Regions from separate parts of the Arthrobacter sp. TmtSoilC77 genome, predicted to be linked through region 2. Evidence: riboswitches for the same ligand, from Rfam matches in the RefSeq annotation. Region 2 holds a riboswitch; the other holds the start of a gene.
The links. A riboswitch is a leader RNA that binds a small molecule or an ion and turns the genes downstream of it on or off. The one in region 2 is predicted to bind cyclic di-AMP.
Positions count from the first base shown of each region.

Region 1: another riboswitch for cyclic di-AMP. It lies ahead of AC6I99_RS05155 (C40 family peptidase); the one in region 2 lies ahead of AC6I99_RS20620 (hypothetical protein).

Region 1 covers NZ_AP046050.1:1,088,176-1,099,247, reverse strand. The annotation lists gene AC6I99_RS05180 (FdhF/YdeP family oxidoreductase) at 1-1,763, opposite strand, end outside; gene AC6I99_RS05175 (molybdopterin molybdotransferase MoeA) at 1,821-3,161, opposite strand; gene AC6I99_RS05170 (NTP transferase domain-containing protein) at 3,158-4,078, opposite strand; gene AC6I99_RS05165 (HNH endonuclease) at 4,121-4,621, opposite strand; gene AC6I99_RS05160 (NlpC/P60 family protein) at 4,949-5,701, opposite strand; gene AC6I99_RS05155 (C40 family peptidase) at 5,800-6,528, opposite strand; cyclic di-AMP (ydaO/yuaA leader) riboswitch at 6,533-6,696, opposite strand; gene AC6I99_RS05150 (M23 family metallopeptidase) at 6,842-7,672, opposite strand; cyclic di-AMP (ydaO/yuaA leader) riboswitch at 7,679-7,908, opposite strand; gene AC6I99_RS05145 (iron-dependent transcriptional repressor DtxR) at 8,108-8,803, opposite strand; gene serC (phosphoserine transaminase) at 9,108-10,238, shown strand; gene AC6I99_RS05135 (DUF3027 domain-containing protein) at 10,321-10,959, opposite strand; gene AC6I99_RS05130 (cold-shock protein) at 10,968-11,072, opposite strand, start outside.
Region 2 covers NZ_AP046050.1:4,454,109-4,465,180, forward strand. The annotation lists gene AC6I99_RS20565 (ABC transporter permease) at 1-730, opposite strand, end outside; gene AC6I99_RS20570 (ABC transporter permease) at 741-1,718, opposite strand; gene AC6I99_RS20575 (ABC transporter substrate-binding protein) at 1,886-3,562, opposite strand; gene AC6I99_RS20580 (LacI family DNA-binding transcriptional regulator) at 3,643-4,713, opposite strand; gene AC6I99_RS20585 (helix-turn-helix domain-containing protein) at 4,993-5,436, shown strand; gene AC6I99_RS20590 (hypothetical protein) at 5,517-5,768, shown strand; gene AC6I99_RS20595 (maleylpyruvate isomerase family mycothiol-dependent enzyme) at 5,824-6,468, shown strand; gene AC6I99_RS20600 (alpha/beta fold hydrolase) at 6,465-7,271, shown strand; gene AC6I99_RS20605 (DUF6480 family protein) at 7,396-7,683, shown strand; gene AC6I99_RS20610 (ATP-dependent DNA ligase) at 7,781-8,848, opposite strand; gene AC6I99_RS20615 (hypothetical protein) at 8,896-9,129, shown strand; cyclic di-AMP (ydaO/yuaA leader) riboswitch at 9,259-9,409, shown strand; gene AC6I99_RS20620 (hypothetical protein) at 9,412-10,785, shown strand; gene AC6I99_RS20625 (AEC family transporter) at 11,031-11,072, opposite strand, start outside.

The DNA.
Region 1 (11,072 bases), 3.4 Mb from region 2:
TCATAGTCCTCAGCCATGGCGCGCCAGTCAACGCCGTGGTCATCCCCGAGTGTCGCTTGCGCCATGCGGGCCACGATGACGGGTTCGCTCAGGAGGTGCTCCGAGATCGGAGCCAGCCTGCCCTGCGTCTTGTGGATGACCGACATCGAATCCTCTACGGAGAGGAACTGCTTGCCCTTGGGGTGTTTGTCGTCCGTGTCCGTGCGTCCAAGCGTGGGCAGGATCAGGGATGTCTTTCCGTGCACCACGTGGGCCCGGTTCGGTTTGGTTGAGATGTGGACAGTCAGGCCGGCTGTTTTGAGCCCGGCTTCCAATGCTGATGTGTCAGAACCGGCTGCAGCAAAGTTTCCGCCCATGGAAACGAAGACATCCACCTCCCCCTTTTCCAGGGCGTGCTGGGTCTCCACGGAGTCATATCCATGCTCGCGGGGCATCCGGAATCCAAACTCCTTGTCCAGCGCGGCAAGGAAGGGTTCGCGTGGCTTCTCCCAGATACCCATGGTGCGGTCACCCTGGACGTTCGAGTGGCCACGCACAGGGCACGCGCCGGCTCCACGCTTACCGAAGTTGCCTTGGAGCAGGAGCAGGTTGATGATCTCCTTCAGCGTATCCACGGAGTGCGGCTGCTGGGTCAAGCCAAGCGCCCAGCAAATAATGGTTGCCTTGGACTTGGCCATCAGCCCCGCCACAGTGACGATTTCCCCGCGCGACAAGCCGGTTGCGCGCTCAGTCTCATCCCAGTCCAGCTGGGACCGTGCCTTCGCGTACGCTTCGAAGCCCTCGGTCTGCTTTCCGATAAATGACTTATCGACCACCGTCCCCGGGTTCCGCTTCTCTTCCTCCAGGAGCAAGTGGCCCAGCGCCTGGAACAGAGCGAGGTCGCCACCGACCTTGATCTTGAGGAACTCATCGGCGATAGTAGTGCCGCCCCCGATCACGCCGTTGAGGGACTGGGGGTCCTTGAAGTTCAGCAGTCCCGCTTCCGGAAGCGGGTTCACGGCAACGATCTTTCCGCCGTTGTTCTTGCAGTCACGCAACGCGGACAGCATGCGGGGATGGTTGGTCCCGGGATTCTGGCCCACCACGAACACCAGTTCAGCGTGGTGGATGTCTTCCAGCGAAACAGTTCCCTTGCCGATTCCGATGGTCGGGTTCAGCGCGCTGCCCGAGGACTCATGGCACATGTTGGAGCAGTCCGGCAGGTTGTTGGTGCCCAGGCTGCGGGCAAACAACTGGTACATGAACGCGGTCTCATTGGCCGTCCGGCCGGAGGTGTAGAAAACACAGCGATCGGGCGTGGTGGCATTGATATGCTCCCCGATCAAGGCAAAGGCATCAGTCCAACTGATCGGGGAATAGTGGGTATCCCCCGGTTTGAGGACTACGGGCTCGGCGATCCGTCCTTGGCTTCCCAACCAGTATTCGGTCTTGTCTTCAAGATCTGCGATGGAATGTGCTGCCCAGAATTCGGCCCCCACCGTCCGCGTGGTGCTTTCCTCAGCGATTGCCTTGGCGCCGTTCTCGCAGAATTCAGCGGGACTCCGGCGTCCCGTGATGGATTCCGGCCAGGCGCAGCCCGGGCAATCAAAGCCGTCATGCTGGTTAACCCTGAGCATGGAGCGGACCGTGCGGGCTACTCCTGCCTGGGAGTAGCCCCTTTCAAGGGCGACAGTGACAGCCTTGAGGCCTGCCGCAGCTTTCTTGGGCGGGTGGATTTGCAGGTCATCTTCATTGATGTCCTGTTCGGGAGCATGCCTGTTCATGGGTCCATCATTGCAAGCCCGGGCACCCCGTTACCACCTGCGTCCATCCGGGGACCTTCAGGATTCCAGCGCGCTCCAGTCAACGGGACCGGAAGGGGCCTTCTTTTGTTGCCGGGCCGGCGCCTTTCGTTTCCCTTCACCCGCTTTGGGCATGGGCAGGGGTTTGCCCCAAGGCAAGGGAAAGGCGGGGACCAGCTCCCCCATCTGGACACCGTGTGGCGGGACCACCAGGACGCCATCCGCTCCTGCCAGCCCGCGCATCATTCCAGGACCTGCGTGCTGCGCGGGCGATGCCAATCCGTAGACCAGTTTGAAAGGCATCAGGCGCGTCCGTCCAGGATCGGCGTCGATCATCGCACCGCTGGGAACCTCACCAACGTCCTCCAGGTTCCTGTGGCCGAGCGCTGCGAGCAGCGGCCCGCCAACCGTGAAGAGCGCCATCATGGCGGCAAGCGGATTCCCGGGCAGGCCCAGCACGAAGCGTCCGTCCGGAAGCTCCGCCAATACGGCAGGGTGCCCCGGACGCATGGCAATGCCATCGATCAGCAGCCGGCCACCCAGTTCAGCCACGGCTCTCCTGAAATGGTCCGTCCCCGAGCGTCCGGTCCCGCCCGTAGTAATAACGACGTCGGCCGGCGGCTCCGCTGTGGCATATGGTTCTGCAGGTTCAGGCTCGGTGTCCTGCAAAGCCGCAAGCCAGTCGTCGTAGTTGTCGCCTACCTTAAGTTGCTCCCCTGGAATGCCACCCAAGAGTTCGACGACGGCGCCAAGCTGGGGTCCGAAGGTATCGCGGACCTTGCCCGGTACGGGAACGCCCTGCGTCACAACTTCCGAGCCCGTCAGGAGGAACCGAACCAAGGGTTTCCCCAGGACCTCCAGCTCATCCAGGCCGGCCAGGGCAGCCAAGGCGATGTGCGCAGGATTGAGGATGGTTCCGGCTTTGAGCAGCACGTCCCCTTCTGCAGCTTCTTCGGCAGCCTTGCGGATGTGCTGGCCATTGCGGGGCTCCCCCGGCTTCGCTGCCCCGCCAAGCGCAAGGATTGGAAGGCCGTCGTCGTCGGTGGTAATGACCCCGCTCTCGGTGCGCAAAACAGCCTTCGCGCCTGGCGGAATGAGTCCCCCGGTAACGATGGGACTGGCCTGGTGGGGAGCAAGCCTGTGTCCGGGCTCAACAAGAATCCAAGGACCTGTTCCGTTGACGGCCCAGCCGTCCATGGCGGAGGACGCGTAGTGCGGCATGTCCTGTACGGCGACCGCGTCCGAGGCAAGCGTCCTTCCCAAGGCGGCCTTCAGTGGCACCGGGCTTGGCGGGATCGGAGCAGCGACGTCGAAGGCGCGCTGCCGGGCCTCATGCCATGTGTGTGCCGCGTGGTGGCCCTGTCCGGGGGCCTCGGTCATTCCGCCTCAGTCCCGGGCTCCAGGTATTGCTTGGCAACCTGGCGGGCCAGGTCAAGGGCGGCGCTCATGGCGGTGTCGTCCGCCGCCTGGCCGATCCCCCTGGCCATACCAGCAGCGTAACCGGCGATGAACGTAGTCAGGGGCGCGGCAGGCCGCACCACGGAGTGGGCGGCAACTCCTGCCACTGCGAGGACTTCATTGATATCCACTTCAACGCCCTCAAGCTCAAAGGCCTGCAACAGTGTGCGGCACCAGTCCTCGAGCGTCTCTTCCTGGCTCTTCATGTCCGCCTCCTGCTCGTTGTGTATGCCCAGGGCCGCAGCGTCCTCCCATGTGTCCACATCATCGGTAGACCCATCGGGAACAGTAACGGCCAGCAGGTTCAGCCTAGCAAGCAGCCGGAACACTGAAGAGTTCGTTAACCCCGAAGTTGCAGAAGCTGCGGAAACTTCCCTTTCCAAAGCCCGGGTGCTGTAAACCCCCAGGAGAGGCTGTTGCCGGCCATCGGCTGAAACGGCCATGGCGCCCTCCGCTTCGGGGTGCGCACGCAGTTCTTCCCACAGGGGCGCAATGCCCCTGGCGGCGTGCGGCATGTCGCAAGCCAGGACGAGCGTCCATGGCGCTGGGTTGACTGCCTGCCGAAGAGCCGCCGCCTCATGAAGGGCCGCCAGACCGGCAGCAATCGCAGCGGCAGGGCCAGCAAAGGCCGGCTCCTCCCGGGCACTAAGAACTCCATCAGGCAGGACACCGCCGATACCAGAGGTGTCCGGACCAACCACAACCACAGCGGAGGCTCCTCGTGCGGCCTGCAGGGCATGCGAAAGGAGGCTGGCGCCGTCGAACGTCAATCCGGGCTTGGGCACGCCACCGAGGCGGGTGGCCCTGCCACCCGCCAGAATCACAGCGTTGAACTCCATCCGCCCAGAGTACCCGGACGGCGGGAGGGCAACAGAAATCGATCAGGCGGCGGATTCCGGCAACAGGAACGGGTCCCAGTCCGGCGCAGGTTTCTCGAGTTCTTTGATCTGCCACATGGTTCCTGTGGGCACGCCGGGTTTGAAACGAAGTTTCCAACCCATCTCGGCGAGCGTGTGGTCACTCTTGGCGTTGTTGCATTTCAAACACGCCGCAACCAGGTTTTCCCAGGAATCCGCGCCGCCCCTGGATTTGGGGTGGACGTGGTCTATGGTGTGGGCTGTTTTCCCGCAGTAGGCGCAGCGATGGCCGTCGCGGCGGAGTACCCCGCGGCGGCTCACGGCGGTGATCCTGTTGTACCGGGGCCGGATGTAGCGATTAAGAAGGATCACGGATGGTCGTCCGAGAATCTCCTGTGGCCCGACGACAGGCTCGTCGCCTTCGGCCACTACGCTAGCTTTTCCAGTCAGCACAAGGACCAGCGCCCGGCGGAAGGTTACTACCGCCAGCGGTTCATATCCAGCATTCAGAACGAGTGTGCGCATGCACGTACCTCTTCACGGCCGCACCCGTCAGGGGCACGAGGGCCGGCTGCCCTCTGCTTGTACGGGCTGTGGATCGACAACACAAGGGTAAGCACTTGTATGCCGTATCAACGAATTTTTCTGTCGTTTCGGCTGTGGTGTTGGCGAAAATTCATGCGCGGGACACCTTGCAGAGGACGCGCACATTCCCTGAGGCCACGGAATCGGACTTGCGCCCCCCCGGATTTGGGTGTCGGCAGCCCGCTTCTCTGGCTGCCACGAAAACCGGTGATTAAAGCAGAACACCCCGCCGACCTGAGCCTGCGGGGTGTTCCGTGAAGTAAGTGATCAGCCGTTGACGCGGATGAAAACGGGGCCGGAGCCAACGTTCACGCTGAACAGTGCCGTGGTGGATCCGTTCCATCCACCGTGGACTGCCATGCCGTTGCCGACGTAAACAGCGATGTGTGCCATTCCGCCATAGCCGCCGTTGGCGTAGTAAGCGAGATCGCCAGGCTGGGCTTCAGCTGCACTGACCGTGCGGCCGAGGGAGAGGTAGCCGGCCGGCCAGTCGTGGAAGTGAATACCGACCGCGGCCAGCGAGTTGGTCACCAGCATGGTGCAGTCCTGTGTGACGCCGAGCTGTGCGTAGGCCGCTGCAGCGATAGCTGCACCGAGGCCGCTGGATGCAGCGGGCGCCTTGGCTGCGGACGCGTCAGCGTTGACCGCCAAAGTTGCGGTGCCACCGGCAGCCGGAGCTTCCTTGGCGGTCGCCTTCTGGACGACGGGAGCCGGGGCTTCCTCAGTCTTGACCACAGGGCGCTCATAGGAGATGGCAACGCTGGAATCAGCAGCAATGGTGGCCTGGGCAACCGACTGCACGTCAAGGGTGGAAGCAGACGTAGATTCCCGCTGAACGTTGGTGTCCGCAGCATTGGCAGCAACTCCGCTGGTCAGGACAAGGCCCGACGCAGCTGCGATCACTGCTGCCTGACGGCCAACGCCACCGGCGTTGTCGCTGACAGCCTTGGCAATGACGGCAAGTGAGCTGGTCTTGGGGGCCTCAGCTCTATGCCGTGCAACCTTGTTTGCACTGGTCATGATTACTCTCTTTTCGTAGCCGCGCACGCTGGGACCGCACGCGGGTTATGGGCTGCCAGCACTTGGGGGGCATGCTGGCTTACCCCGAATGGGATTTCCTAGCGGAGGGTGTAGAACGAGGATGTGCCGGTGGAGGCCACGGAGTGCAGGAGCGTGCCCTGGCTGGGGTTCAAAGCGCTGATCATCATGCCGTTGCCGACGTAGATGCCCACGTGGGCTCCGCCGTTCTGAACGACGAGGTCGCCAGGGGCAGGGGTGCTGGTGGGGGTCATGATCGTCCAGGCATTGACGCGGGGGATGCTGATGCCGGCCTGGGCGTAAACCCACTGGGTAAATCCGGAGCAGTCCCAGCCGTTGGGGGAAGTGCCGCCCCAAACGTAGGGGTGGCCGATGCCGGTGTAGGCAATTGCTGCAAGTCCGGAGGCTGCCGCGCTTGAAGCAGCATCCTTGGCCTTGGAGGACAGGGCACCGAGGGTGCTGTTCGCTTGGTCTTCGGTCGACGTGCGCTGGGAGGCCCGCTGAACCTTGGGAGCTTCCTTGGTGACCACAACGGGGCTTTCGAAGGAAACCGTTGCGGTGGGCTCCGCGGTAACAACTGCGGTGGCGACCAACTGCTGGGTGCTGGAAGATTCCGACTTCGAAACGTCGGTGTCAGCGGCCTGGGCCGGGAGTCCAACACTGAGAACGAGCCCCGAGGCTGCGGCCAGAACGGCGGCTTGGCGGCCTACGGTGCCTGCATTGGTTGAGACAGCCTTGGAAAGGGTGTTCAACGGGTTCGTGCGAACCAATTCGGCGCGATGGCGCGCAGGGGTAGTGCGTGATGACACGAAGGTAGCCTCTCCCAATGCCTGCGAGGTGAGCTGTCGGATTCGGATGGGAGTCATCCGGCCGCGCGGCTTCAAGGAAGCTTCTGCGACTTAACCCCAAGGTCTTCTGACTCGAAGACCAAAATTGGTTCCCCCGCCCCTGCCAGACGATTTTTGCGAACGGACCTCGAGTGGTGGCAGAGCTAGGCAATCCACTCAAGTGCACCGGCCCCCTAAAAAGCCGATGCGCTTTAGACGGTACAACAGATGTTCGTGAATGTCACATTCAGGTCACGGGGCGTGTCATGGATGCGAGAGACAACCATCAAATTGCTCAGAGCCAGCCCATGGGATCTACGACTTCGCCGTTTACCTGGACCTCGAAGTGGAGGTGGCAGCCGGTAGATGCTCCTGTGGTGCCACTCAGCGCGACGGTATCGCCGCGGCTGACAGTCTGCCCCACCTTGACGTTGAAGGACGACAGGTGGTTGTACGTGGTCTCAAGGCCGTTGCCGTGATCAATCACAACGCGATTGCCTCCGCCGTACTCATGCCACCCGGCGAACGTGACCTTGCCTGCAGCGGCGGCGTGGACGGCGGTTCCGCACTGGGCCACGAAGTCCTGGCCACGGTGGAAGTCACCGGTGCCGCCGGTAAGGGGGCTGACGCGGTAGCCAAACGGCGATGCCGTGACCAGCTTGTCCAGAGGACTTCCCAAGGTGCCAAGTGAGGAAGCACGCTGAATGCTCCCCGCTGACTGGGCGCTCAACAGCTGCTTGAGCTTGCCGTCCGGGTCAGCGGCGGTGGCCACTGCGGCACGACTGAAATCGATTTTGGCAGAGGCTGCTGCAGAAACTTCGGGCTGGCTGCCACCGGGCACGGAGAGCGCCGCCTCGGTCTGGCCCGATTCCGACGTGGCCATGACGGGGCTTGTGGCAGGCAGACCTACAGTCAGGGCAAGTCCGGTGGCTGCAAGCGCGACACCGGCCTTCTGCCCTACACCACTGGCTGACGCGAAGTCGGCTACCTGGCGCAACGGGCTCTTACGGCGGCGCACCTGACGCGGGGTGTCGCGTGGCCGGATCTCCATTGCGGCGCGGGCTGGCCGCAGCTCAGCAGTGGGGCCGGACGCACGGCGACGGCCCCTGACGTTCTGCGATGTCAAACTCTGTTCCTCTCTGGAAAGCCTGCGAAGTTAGCTGTCGGATTCGGGTCAGAGAGTTCAAAGACCCGGTCCGCACGAAGCGCAAACGGCACACAGGTATCCCCGGAAGGACTTGCGTTAGTAGGCACTTCTGCTGCGGACTTCACCCCAAGGCTGCTTCTTTAGGCAGCCGCTTGTGGTTCCCCCGCCTCTGCCAGTAGTTGATGACACACCTGATCTGCTGGCAGAGCTCGGCTCCAGATCAGGTAACGCTTTGGTATCGGCGCTAGTAGATAACTATAGGTGATTAAAGCCCGCAGTAATAAATTCGTTATCTTTCCAAAACGACCGTGTTGCGGGTGCTCCATATCATCAGTCGCGGAAAGCCGCAGGTCATACGCGCGCCAACCACCACAAAGTGAGATCCGACACTCCCGTGGTCAGGGCAAGTCAGAGTCAGCTGACGGCGACGAAGACGTGCGCAGCGACCTCGGGAGGCAGCTCCAGTGCTCCTTCAATGCCCGGAACGCGGACGGAGATGTACTCCCCCACCCGTTCCAAGGAGACGGTTGCGCCAGGACGAATTCCGCCTTCATCGAGCTGGGTGAGGAGCTCGGGCTCAACCTGGATGGGTTCAGCAAGCCGGCTGACCACTACACGCGAATCGGCAGCGTACCCGTCCATCGCATGCAGCAGGTTCACGTCCAGGCGGGAAAGAGGCTGGTTGGCGAGGCCGCCAAGGGCTTCCAAGCCCGGAATAGGGTTGCCATATGGTGACTCTGTGGGGTGCTGCAACAACTCATAGAGCCGCCGTTCCACCCGTTCGCTCATGACGTGTTCCCAGCGACATGCTTCGTCATGAACGTACGCCCAGTCCAGACCAATGACGTCCGCCAGGAGCCTCTCGGCAAGGCGGTGCTTCCGCATGACCTCGGTGGCCCGCTTGCGCCCGACTTCGGTCAGCTCCAGGTGGCGGTCGTTGGACACAATCACCAGGCCGTCACGCTCCATGCGTCCAATGGTCTGGGAAACCGTGGGACCCGAGTGCCGCAGACGCTCCGCGATGCGTGCGCGAAGAGCCACGATGTTCTCTTCTTCAAGCTCCAAAATGGTCCGAAGATACATCTCAGTGGTATCGATCAGATCCGTCATCCAGCTCAGCTCTCCTCGAACGCATTTCTTGCGTAATCTCCACCGTACCGCGTCCCAGCCAAGGTGGACGGTGTGCAACCGACACCTCCGGAACGTCAATCCAAGCCTAGCTTATTTGGAATTACTCTGGATAATTTTTCCCTGGGTCGAAATGCCTGTGGTGATCCGGCATTCCACGTGGCGGACTATGACACCCGCAGATTCCTGACGCTGGGTCCGGTCAGGCAGAATGAGGGAGTCGAAGGGGCAGCCGATGCCACCTGCCCACCTCCCCCTCTCTAACCGATACCCATTGGAGCCACACGTGAGCGACAACAGCATCACTATTCCCGCCGACCTGCTGCCCAAGGACGGACGATTCGGCGCGGGACCGTCCAAGGTCCGCCCGGAACAGGTCCAGGCCCTGTCTGCCGCATCGACCACCATTCTTGGCACGTCCCACCGTCAGGCGCCGGTCAAGAACCTGGTGGGTTCGGTCCGCGAAGGACTCAGCCAGTTCTTCCGTGCACCCGAGGGCTACGAGGTTGTCCTCGGCGTCGGCGGTTCCACTGCTTTCTGGGATGTAGCAGCTTTTGGGCTCGTTGAGAAAAAGGCCCAGCACCTTTCCTTCGGTGAATTCGGTTCCAAGTTTGCCGCGGCCACCAACAAAGCCCCCTTCCTGGATGCATCCTCCATCATCACGTCCGAGCCCGGCACGCGGCCGGTCTCCCAGGCGGAGGCCGGGGTTGACGTCTATGCCTGGCCCCAGAACGAGACTTCAACCGGTGTTGCAGCCCCTGTAAAGCGCGTCGAAGGCGCCGATGACGGTTCGCTCGTCCTGGTGGACGCCACTTCAGCCGCCGGCGGGCTGGACGTCGACGTCGCCGAATCGGATGTCTACTACTTCGCCCCGCAGAAGAACTTCGCCTCTGACGGTGGCCTGTGGCTGGGCCTGTTCTCCCCGGCAGCGTTGGAGCGCGCGGCCCGGATCAAGGCCAGCGACCGCTGGATTCCGGACTTCCTGGACCTGCAGACCGCTATCGACAACTCCAAACTGAACCAGACGTACAACACACCTTCACTGTCCACGCTGGTGACTTTGGATGCGCAGGTGCAGTGGCTCAACAGCAATGGTGGACTGGACTTCGCCAGCAAGCGCACGGCAGACTCTGCCAGCCGCATTTACTCCTGGGCCGAGGCGTCCGAGTACGCAACACCGTTCGTCGCGAAGGCTGAGGACCGCTCCAACGTCATCGCCACGATCGACTTCGATGACTCCATCGACGCCGCGGCAATCGCCAAGATCCTGCGGGCCAACGGCGTCGTGGACACCGAGCCGTACCGCAAGCTTGGACGAAACCAGCTTCGCATTGCCACGTTCGTCGCTATCGAACCGGACGACATCTCGGCCCTGCTCGCCAGCATCGACTACGTCGTGGGCGAACTCAAGAAATAAACTGAAGAAGTAACTGTCGCGGAATTCCGCGCAAGGCAGGAAACGGCGTCGTCAGGGTTCTTCCCGGACGGCGCCGCTGCCGTTAATCGCCCAGGCGGGCGACGTCGTCGTCATCGTCGTCGTTATCCACCGCGTCAGGATCGGCGGCTTCGGCGGCAGCGTCTTCCTCGGCCTGCACGGCTTCCTCGGACACTTCCTCCACCGTCTCCTCCACCAAGGGTGTCTCGTCTTCCGGGCGGACACGCTTTGCCCACGGGACCCATTCCGGGGCAAGGATGGAATCCTCGGAGGGCAGGAGCCCCAGCTCGCTGACTGTGACGATCTTCGACCGGGAATTGCGCGTGATCACGGCATACCACTGCCACCCGCCGTATCCGGCAAGCTTGGACTCGAACAAGTGCGTGACCACGCGGTCGCCCTCGGACTTTGCGCCTACGTGGGCACCTACCTCGCCCGGGTTCGCGATAGTCTCCACCGCTTCCCGCGCGACGTCGACGGCGGCGGCCAGGAACGCATCCGGCTTGCCAGTGCGCCACACCGGGATGCCTGCCCGCGGCTTCGCTGCGACCGGCTTCCGCGCAGGGGTGTCGCTGTTTTCAGGGGCTTGCCCGTTGACAGGATTCCCCCCGGTGACAGGGACGTCGGCGGCAGAAGTGACGGCCCCAGGGCTGGCCTGTGCGTCCCTTCCGGCCTGTGTGTCCTGTGCGGATTCCGAAGTCATGGCGGTTCCTAGGCTTCCAGCTCGTCGGCAACCTTGCGCAGAGCCATACCGATGGCCTTGGCCTTGTTGCCTTCGGGGTACTTGCCGGAAGACAAAGTACCGGACAGGTTATC
Region 2 (11,072 bases):
CCCACGAGACCGTACTGACGTCGCCCAGGCCCAGGAACTCCAGGCCAGCCTGGGCTCCGATGCCATAAATGACGCAAGCCAGCAGCGTGCCCATGACGATCGAGGCCATGTTCGGCAGGATCTCGCGGAACATGATCCGGCCCGCCCGTTCACCGGACACCACGGCAGCGGCCACGAAGTCCTTGGAACGGATGGACAGGGCCTGCGAGCGCAGCACACGTGCCGAACCGGCCCACCCCGTGACCACGAGGACCAGGATCACTGTGCCAAGGCCCGGTGGCAGGAACGCGGCCAGGATGACCAGGAGCGGCAGGCCGGGAAGGAGCAGGAAGACGTTGGTCGCCAAGGAGAGGGCTTCGTCGATGAACTTGCCGAAGTACGCCGAGGCCAGGCCCACGAGGATGCCAACGAATGTGGACGCGAAGCCTACGGTCAGCCCTACGAACAAGGAACTCCTCGAGCCGTGGACGGTCAGCGCGAGCACGTCCTGTCCCTTGGCGGTGGTGCCCAGCCAATGCTCGGGAGAGGGTTCCAGCGAGGCCATCCCGGTGATGCGCGACGGGTCGCCGGGGAACAGCACGGGCGCCAGCAGCGCGAGGGCGATGAACACGAACATCACGGCCATGCCCAGCATGGCTTTCTTATTGGTGAGGAGCCCGTGGACGAAGCTGCGGTTTGGCTTGCGGACAGCCGGGGTTGGAGTTGGCTGCTTCAGGAGTGCGGTTGTCATGATCAGTCCTCTAGTTGCTGCGCACGCGCGGGTCGAGGCGGACGTAGAGGATGTCCACCAGGAAGTTCGCCAGCAGCACGGCGGCGGTAATGGTCAGGAACAGGCCCTGCATGAGGGGGTAGTCCAGGCCTTGGACGGCGTTGAGGAGTTGGTATCCGACGCCGGGGTACGCGAACACCACCTCGGTGAGCAACGCACCGCCCACCACGAAACCCAGTCCCATGCCGAAGCTCGTGACCGAGGGCAGCATCGCGTTCCGGGCTGCGTAGCGGAGCATGATGCGGCCCGGCTTAAGACCCTTGGCCTCGGCCATGGTGATGTAGTCCTCGGAGTTCGTGGCGATCATGGTGTTCCGCATGCCCAACATCCAGCCACCAATGGAAACCAGCACGATCGTCAGCGCCGGCAGCACCAGGTGCGCACCGACGTCGCCGATGAACTCCCATGTAAACCCGGGCTCCAAACCATCCGTGAACGCGTGGCGGATCGGGAACCAACCCAGCACCACGCCAAACAGGTACAGCGCACCCATCGCAAGCCAGAAGTACGGGAACGAGCCGATGAACACGAGCACCGGCGGCAGTGCCGAGTCGATCGCGCCACCCCGCCGCCAAGCGGCCAGGATGCCCAGCAGGTTACCCACGACGGCGGCAATCACCAGGGCGGTTCCGCCCAGCAGGAGGGTCCAGCCGATCTGCGAGGAGATAACCTCAGTGACCGGTGTTGGGAAACGGGAGATGGAAACGCCCATCTGGCCCGTGAATATGTTGTGCATGTAGTCGACGTATTGCTCCCAAATGGGCCGATCGTCCACGCCAAGAAGCTTGCGCAGGGCCTCGATCTGTTCGGGCTGCATTCTGTCCTGGGAGCGGGCAAACATGCGGGAGACGGGGTCGCCGGGCATGAAGCGCGGGAGCAGGAAATTCAGGGTGATGGATGCCCAGAAGGCGATCAGGTAGAAACCCAGGCGGCGCAGGATAAAGCGCACGGTTTCCCTCCATTCGGGAATTACGGAAAGTTTGGGGCACGCCCGGCGGCCGGTCCGTGGGACGGCGGCCGCCGGACGGCGGTGTGCAGGCCGGAGCCAGCGGTGCTGGGCCCACGCCGCCCGGGTTCCCTGGCCGAAGCGCAGCGAGGTTAGGGCGGCGGTGGGGACTACTTACGCGGTTCCAGCGTGGTCAGCACCAGGACTGTGGTGGGTGACCGTACCGAGAGGGTTGCGTACGGGTTGCCCTCGGTGGGCCAGCCGGTGAAGCGGGTGTCATTGAAGGCACCCCATTCCGGGCCGGAGAACAGCGGCACCAGCGGTGCGACGTCGTTGTACTCTTGCTGGAGCTTGTTGGCGATGTCCTTCTGCTTGGACTCGTCGGACTCTGCTGCAAATTCAGCCAGCAGGGCATCAGCCTTGGTGTCACCGAAGCGGTGGTAGTTGTCGAACGTCTTGGTTCCTACCGGCTTCACTGTTGCCGTGCCCATGGAGGTGTTGAAGTACTTGTACGGGCTGGGGTCGTTGGCGCTCCACACGATGCCGGAATCGAAGTCGCCCGTCTCGTAACCCGCAACCACTGCCGCCCAGTCCGGGGAGTCAACCTTTGCCGTGACGCCAACCTCGGCGAGGTTCTGCGAGATCACGTTGGCCACGGACAGCCAGTCGGAGGACGAGGCGCCCACGGAGATCTTGAACTCGAACGGCGAACCGTCCTTCAGTTTGCGCTTGCCATCAGCACCCTTGGCGTACCCGGCCTTGTCCAGCAGCTCGTTGGCTTTCTGCACATCCAGCTTGGTCCAGGTGCAGTTGTCCTTGACCTCGGAGTTCTTCCACTTTTCGTAGTTGCCGGAGAGGCCAGTGCAGTCGGCCGGCTTGGCGTAGCCGCTCATACCGATCTTGGTGACTTGCTCGCGGTCAACGGCCATGCTCAGGGCCTTGCGGACGTCAACATCATTGAAGGGAGCCTTGGCGGTGTTGAGCTGCCAGTTGATCATGGCGCCGGTTGCCGGGAACCAGTACTGGCGGTGTTCCTTGTCCTTGGAAACAAACGTCTTTTCGATGTTCGGGATGTACTGCGGGGCCCAGTCCACGTCCCCGTTCGCAGCGGCGAGGTTGGCGCCGTCGTTCCCTGCAAAAGCGAGCATCTTGATGCCGGCGATCTTCTGCTTTTCCGGCTGCCAGTAGTTGGGGTTCTTCTTCAGTACGAAGGACTGGGCCTGGAAGCTGTCCACCTCGGTGTACGGTCCGGTGCCCACGGGCTTGGCGTTGGGGTCCTTCTCCGGGTCGGCCAGCGCGGACCAAATGTGCTTGGGCAGGATGCTGAGCTGTCCGACGTCGTAAAGGGCGGGCGACCATGGCTTGTTGAAGTTGAACGTGACCTTGTTGGTTCCCTCGGCTGTCACGGTGTCCAGGTACTCGTAGCCACCCTTGATCTTCTTCTGAAGGCCGAACGTGTAAGCGACGTCGTCAGCGACGAAGGGCTGGCCGTCGGACCACTTCACGCCGTCACGCAGCGTGAAGGTGATCGATTTGCCGTCGTCGGCTGCCTTCCACTCTGTCGCGAGCCACGGCACCGTGTCTCCCTTGGCCGGGTTGAAGATCAGCAAGGACTCGTAGATGGATTGCTGGACCATCGGGTTGACGGTGGGCGCGAACGGGTTGAAGTTCTGCACGAACGTGCCCATGTCCTCACGCGGGATGGTGAGGAACGCGCTCGCGTTTGCTGCGGCGTCTGTGCCGGCGGTCTTGTTGACGGTGGCGGCACAGCCGGTCAGCAGCATCGCGCCCACCGCCAGTCCGGCCGCCGTGATGCGGGCAGACCTCAGGAATCGGGGTTGTGTCATGATGGTTATCTCTTTCCTATCTTCATCGTCCAAGGTGAAGGGGTGGGTAAGGGGTTTGCTCTTCGAGGTTGATTTCGCGGTCAGACCGAAGAGCGTTCTAGCAGCGGACAGTCGACCAATTGCTGGTCGGCAATGATCGGCTGTCCTGCTGTAAGAGCGGCGAGCGTCTGGACTCCCAGGGCTCCCATTTTTTGGAACGGCAAGGCAACGGTGGTCAGCTTTGGCCTCAGGTAGGCCGCAATGAGCTCCTGGTTGTCGAAGCCGATCACAGCGATGTCTCCGGGGATGGTCAGGCCCCGTTCTTTGATGGCGTCGTAGGCGCCCATCGCCATGCGGTCGTTGAGGCAGAACAGCGCGGTTGGCCTGTCCTTTTCCGGATAGCGGTCCAGGATTTGGCAGGCGGCGTCGTAGCCGCCGTCGGCCGTTGCGTATCCGGACACCACCAGTTCCGGGTCCAGCTCAAGTCCTGCGACGGCCAGTGCTTCGCGGGCACCTTCCAATCGCCCAACTGCTGCGGGAATGACCGGGTCAAGGTTGATGATTCCGATCCGGGTGTGGCCGGCTTGAAGCAAGCGCTCGACGGCTACCCTGCCACCCGCACGCTCGTCAGGAACGATCGAGGGCAGCTTTCCGTCCGCGTCGAAGCAGTTGATCAGCACGGTTGGTACTTCATTGGCACTCTGCGGAACGTGCACGCCCCGGTGAAAAGTGGCTGCGTAGAGAAGTCCTTCCACTCGTTGCTCCAGCAGCTTTTCAATGGCGGCATCTTCCAAGCCCTGGTTGGGTCCTACGGCATCGGCCTGGTCGGAGGGCGCGATGAGCAGGAACCGGCGATCAATCCATGCCTGGTCCTGGGCTCCTTTGATGATGTCGACGGCGAACGGTGCCGTCACGATCTCGGTGACGATCCCGTACCAATCACTGCGCTGGGATGCCAGCGCACGTGCTCCGGCGTTCGGGCGGTAGCCCAGTGCCTGCACGGCATCGTTGATACGGGTGCGGGTTTCCTCGGAGATGCTGGCATTTTCGCGGTTGCTCAGCACGAACGAGACTGCGGTCCGGGAGACGCCGGCATGCTTGGCGACGTCATTCATGGTGACTCCCCGCTGCCGCACAGCCGCGGCTTTGTTGGGGGTGGTGCTTTTCGCCATTGAATGCTCCGGGTCCTGGTTCTGATGCCTGTTGGAAATACGGATATTGGTAACGCGCGTTACTTGGAACGTGTGATTTAGGTTACGCGCGTTACTTGCTTCCTGTCAACGGATTTCTTTTTGCGCCACCTCCGCCCGATTCGACGACTCGCTGCGCAGAAGACGACTCCTACCGTCTTGCACGCAGCGAAGCATCGAATCGGGCCAGCTCCCTCGTCCAGCGCAGCCACCAGCCTGTCCCGCGCATTCACAAAGCCGGCACCGCGCTAGGCTTCTGCCATGGCATTGATAGCTCCCCGCGTTACAGCTGGCCTCCCGGCCGACGACGCCCGGAACCTGGCACGCTCCCTCCAGGACAGCAACGACATCACCGTGTTCGTCGATGGCACGGTCCACCGCCTCCCCGACCAGGCGAGGGACGCCGTCGTCGATCTTCTTGCGAGGCTGGGCCGCGGCGAAACCGTCACGGTCAGCAGCGTGGAGGAAATGCTCACGACGTCCCAGGCCGCGGAGCTGGCAGGCATCTCACACACTTACCTGCGCAATATGACCGACCGCGGTGAAATCCCCGTTGAGTACCGCGGCACGCACCGGCGAATCCGCCAGGCTGCGATCATGGAGTGGCTTGAAACCCAGAAGCGCAAGCAGGCCGAGACCTCCGTGGGAGATAAAGGCGAAGACAACGGCCGGGATGACGCCGGAAATGACGCACGCAGCGACTAAAAGCGTCGGAGTGATAAGGATCAAGCAACGATCCCAGCCAACGGGCCAGCACCTGATTACCCCGGGGTTACGCTTGTTTGGTGGGCAATTTCAAAGGGTGGCATATCGTGGCCGGGGTGGCCGCAATGGCCCTTGCCGCACCCTTGGGATCGGCCATGGGATTGAACTTCGTAGCCACCTTCATGTTTGCGTGCGTCGCGTTTGTCGCGGTCGCCATGTGGACAGAATCCAAGATCGCCCGACGCCGGGACGCGGCTGACGCTGCCGCCGCCCCCGACGCTTCGCGCGCCGCCGGCGACCCCGCCGAATCGGACGACGCCACACGGGATTAGCATGCGGGCGGGTCGAACAGCCCCAAACCCGAACCAGGGCTGTTTCAATAGCGGTATGGCTTCGACTTCCCGCTCCGTCGTTTGGCCCGCCGTGCACGATGAACGTCGTGCGCTGATCCACGATCTGGAACCGCTCCCCGAGCCACTCTGGGAGACGCCTTCACTTTGCCCGGGCTGGGACATCCATGACGTACTGGCGCACGTTGTGGACAGCGCAAAGACCACCCGTTTGGGCTTCCTCAAGCGAATGATTGAAGCCCGCTTCGACTTCGACCGCGACAACGCCGTGGGGGTGGAACGCGAAAAGGCCAAGGATCCCGGCGGCACACTGACGGCGCTACGCGCTGTAGTGTCCCGGACATCGGGACCACCGGCGGGGATTGCCACACGATTGGTGGAAGCGTTCGTCCATGGCGAAGACATCCGGCGCCCCCTTGGAATGACGCGCAACTATCCGGCCGGGCCGGTCGCGTTGGCTCTTGCCTACCAGGTCAAGACAACAACAAGGATCGGCGGCGGCAAGGAGATAGCCGCGGGCTGGCGACTGGTTGCCACGGACACCGACTTCCAGCACGGCGACGGCCCGGAGGTTCAAGGACCGGCCATTTCCCTGCTTCTCGCTGTTTCCGGACGGCCAGTGTCTGAGGACGAGCTAACCGGCCCCGGGGCTCCGGTATTCCTGGAACAGGCCCGGCCTTGACGGGGCGCCGAGGCAACAGGAGCACGTTACTGTCTGCCGACGTCGAGGCTTGCGGTCTAGGTGGTCGGATTCTCTGGACGGAGGGATCGCCTCCTCCGGGGACGCACGGGAGCGCGCAGCCCGCTTACATCCTTATCCACGGCATCGGCGTCTCACACCGCTACCTTGCGCGCCTTCACGGCGTCCTGGCAGGGGGCGCGCCCACCTACTCGCTGGACCTTCCCGGTTTTGCGGGTACTCCCAAGCCCGGGCGGCAACTATCCGTGGAAGATTACGGCGCGTTCATCGCAGAAGCACTGAAGGCCTGCGGCATCGAGTCGTACATCCTGGTAGGACACTCGATGGGCGTGCAGTTCGCCATTGAAGCGGCCCTCCATGCGCCTGAACGCGCCTTGCATCTTGTCCTCATGGGTCCCGTGGTTGACTCACGCCACAAGAACGTGGGGCGGCAGTCGCTGGCCCTGTTCCTGGATGGCCTTCTCCGCGAAAGCCCATCGTCCAACTGGATCGTGATCACTGACTATCTGCAATGCGGGCCCCGCTGGTACCTCACGGAGCTGCCCGTAATGATGAAGTACCCGACCGAAAAGCAGTTGGCTAAAATCCGGACTCCGGTGCTGGTGCTTCGAGGGAGCCGCGATCATGTGGCCGGGCCGGAGTGGGCGCTTAAGCTCTCCCGCGCGGTGCCCCAAGGGCGCCTCGTTGAAATCCCCGGAGTTGGACACGTCGCCCAGCACATGCGGCCGAAAGCTGTTGCGGACGCCATCATGAGCTTCGTCGCTGCCACCTCCCGCCAGAGTTAGGCACTGATGCAAGCACTCATGCACGACGGCGTAACCCGGCGTGGGTGCCCCTTGTTGGGTTTGCGACCTGGAGACTAGGCTGGCCGGGCAAGCACAAAAGTAAGTTTGCTTAGGAAGGGTGACCATGACCAGCTATGACCCTGAGGACGATCCCCGGACCTTCGGAGTTTCCGGCGACGCCGAGCCAGCCGACACGACAGGCGACACCGCTGGCGTCACTGCCGGCGACACCGACGATGTCCACACGGATCCCGACATGCGCCAGGACGAGGACGACGATCCCGCAGCTTCCGCCAACCCCGATCCCCTGGACGGCAACGTCACGGGACTCGAGCCTGGAGGCGGCGTACCTCCGGGCGAAACCCCACCGGCGGAGGGCAGCATGAGCAGCGACCAAGGACACGAAGAGTAGCTCGTCTCCAAGCCGCTATCCCGTCGCTGGCCAGCAACGCATGAGCGGGCCAGCAACGTATTAGCGGGGGCAACGTATTAGCGGCGACCCATTCCGGTTACGGCAGCCTCAGTATCTCCCCGAGGTCATAGTCAGCTGGCTCCTCCAGCTGCGAATAGGTACAGCTCTCCGGAGTCCGGTCCGGCCGCCATCGACGAAACTGGGTGGTGTGCCGGAACCGGTCGCCTTCCATGTAGTCATAGGCAACCTCGATGACGAGCTCGGGCCGAAGGGGAACAAAGGAGAAGTCCTTGCCGCCGCTCCACCGGCTTTGCGCGCCCGGCATCCGGGAACCAGTAGCGGCGGCATCTCCTTGGTCGGCCCACTGACCCCAAGGATGTTCGCTGAACTCCGTCTGGTATGGCTCAAGTTCAGCCACCAGGCTTTCGCGCTTGGCCATGGGAAAGGAAGCCACCACCCCAACGTGCTGCAGCTGGCCGGCGTCGTTATACAGCCCAAGCAGCATCGACCCGACAACCTTTCCCGTTTTATGCCAGCGGAATCCGGCTACCACGCAGTCCGCGGTCCGTTCATGCTTGGTTTTGAACATGACGCGCTTATTCGGTTGATACGTCCCCTCGAGCGGTTTGGAAAGTATGCCGTCAAGCCCGGCGCCCTCGAGCTGCACGAACCACTCCTGTGCTTGATCGAGTTCCGTCACCGCCGGTGTTACGTAAACGGGCGCCTCAGCCTTGGCCAGTGCCTTCTCCAAGGCGGCGCGACGCTCGGAAAACGGCTTGTCCATAAGGTTCTCGTCTCCCAGCGCGAGGATGTCGAATCCGATGAAGGAGGACGGGGTGCTTTCGGCCAGCATCCGCACACGGCTGTCGGCGGGATGGATGCGCTGCTGAAGACCCTCGAAATCGAGCCTGTTCCCAGTTATCAGGACGATCTCGCCGTCGATCACGCATTTGTCCGGGAGATTCTTCCGAAGGGCTTCCACCAGCTCAGGGAAATACCGTGTCATGGGACGTTCGTTTCGGCTACCCAGGATGATCTCATCGCCATCTTTGAAAACGATGGTCCTGAACCCGTCCCACTTTGGCTCAAAATGACCCACATCAGGGATCGAAGGAACAGACTTGGCAAGCATGGGCGAAATGGGCGGCATCACTGGGAGGTCCATACGACTATGTTCTACCTGCCGCCCGCGGCGGAAGCTAGTCTTGGGCCATGGATATCTTGGCCGTACTAGTGGCAGTGCTGGCAGCACCTGCCCTCATTGCGGCCCTTTGGTTCTGGGTCTTGCGCCAGAACAGCAAGGGTAAAGTCCGGCGCGGCGCCACGGGTGGGATGCTTGGTGTGGCAGACGAAATTTTCCGACCCGAGACCCATTACGCACACCAAGTCCAAAGGATCCAGTACGAGCTGCCAGCCCCGGCTCCGGCCCCGGAGCCTAAGTCCTAACGGGCCTTCGAGCCGGAAGGCGTCCCGCCCGTTACATTAATGTGACTTTGCTATGCCGCTCATGTACCGTCGAAGAGCGACCCTCATCTCCGCCGGGCCGCTTCCGGGTTGACGCCGAGCTCTGCCGCAAACCGGAATCCGCCAGACCCGCGGCAGAGACGGGGGACCCAGAGTTCCCGGGCCTGATTTTCCCTAGGCCCTTGGGGTGAAGCCGCCATGTGCGGCCGGACGGCCTCGTCCGAACCCGACAGCTAACCTCGCAGGCGTTGAGAGGCAACCACCATGTCCCCAACCATGGATCAGCCGCGCCGCGCCCAAATAGCGCGCGAGCGTACCCAGCCAACCGGACGCCGTCGGGCCCAACCCAGCGGATCCTCCACCAGCACGCCGGAAGCAGAAGCAGGTTTAGCAGACACGACGCCGGAACCCGCCACTCCTTCTATTCCCGCCTCTGCTTCCAATCCCCAAACTGCGGCACCCACTACGCGCGCGGCCGCTCGGGCGGCAGAGCGTGAACGGGCAGCCCAGGCAGCTATTTCTGCTGAGACAGTCCCCACTGAAACTGCTCCAGCAGAAACAGCACCAGCGGATTCTGCTCCAGCAGTGACAGCTCCGGCGGACCCTGCTCCCCTGGAGCCGGCAACTGCTGCGATTCCAGCTGTTCAGGCGCCCGAACCGGTCGCGTCCGAACCCGCAGCGAATCCCGAACCTGCCACCGCTGCCATCCCGATCGTTCAGCGGCCCGAACCGGTCGTGCCCGAACCCGCGGCGAATCCCGAACCTGCCACCGCTGCCATCCCAATCGTTCAGGCTAAGAGCCCCGCACAGCTCGCCGCAGCCGCGACCGCCGCCTCTGGTCTCGCAAGCCGGAAAGCCCTTCGCGCACAGGAATCCGGGAGCGGTACGGCCCGAAAGTCGGCAAGTGCTGGCGAAACCCCGGCAGGCGGCGCCCCTGCCTTCGGAGCTTCATCCTTGGGTGGGTCATCACTGGGTGGATCATCCTTCAGCCATGAACCACACGCCGTGCTCACCAAGGCCGCCTCGGTCAAAACAATGGGCCAGCGCATGGCAGTCGTCGCTGGGGCCTTGGGCTTGGTATTGACCGTTGGCACCATGAGCCAGGCCTTCGAGCTTCCCTTCTTCGGGCAGGAAACACCGGCCCAGGAAGCAAGCGACGCAAAGACGGGTAGCGACAGCAGGCAGTCAACTTCGGCTACCCCTGCACCCAGCTCGTCCTACGCCAGCGCCTCAGCGTCGTCGGCCACCAGCGAGGCCGGAAAGCCGGCAACCGTAGCAACGCAGTCGTCAGGAGAGGCACCCGACCAGGCGCCGTCGTCGTCCCTTCCGACTCCGCAAGTGTCACTCGCGGATCCTGTTTGGGTGCCTTCGGCAGTCCCGTCGGCTGTTGTTCCCGTCCCGGGCGTGACAACTCCTGTTCCAACCCAGCCGGCCCCGAGCCCGGTTCCGTCGGACACGGTCACCACCCCACCTGCCACGACGACGCCGACCCCCACCGGCACTCCGGCACCTACTCCAACACAGGCTCCGACACCAAAGCCAAAGCCGACCGGCAGTCCCAGTGCCACCACACCGTCCAGCGATTCACCCCTGGACCTGGACGGCATACTTGACGGCGCCACTGGGATCTTGAAATGAGCACGCGGCTTCCCAGGACCAGCGCGCACGTCGGATGGCATGGCCGGTACTGCAGCAGCAGCCGCACTGCCACCTTCCGCAATCGGATGGGCCGCTGGAGCTGCCAGCGGTTGCGCCGGGCCTAAGGAATCACAGCAACCGGAATCACGGCAACAAGACGAGGCGGGCACCCGGCCCTGAACTGCTCCACCCGGGTGCCTGCCTCTTTTGTTTCGTGTGTCGCTTGTTCCTGGCATCGATCGCTTCTATCCAAGCAGCCACGCAACCATAACCAACGCCCCGATGCA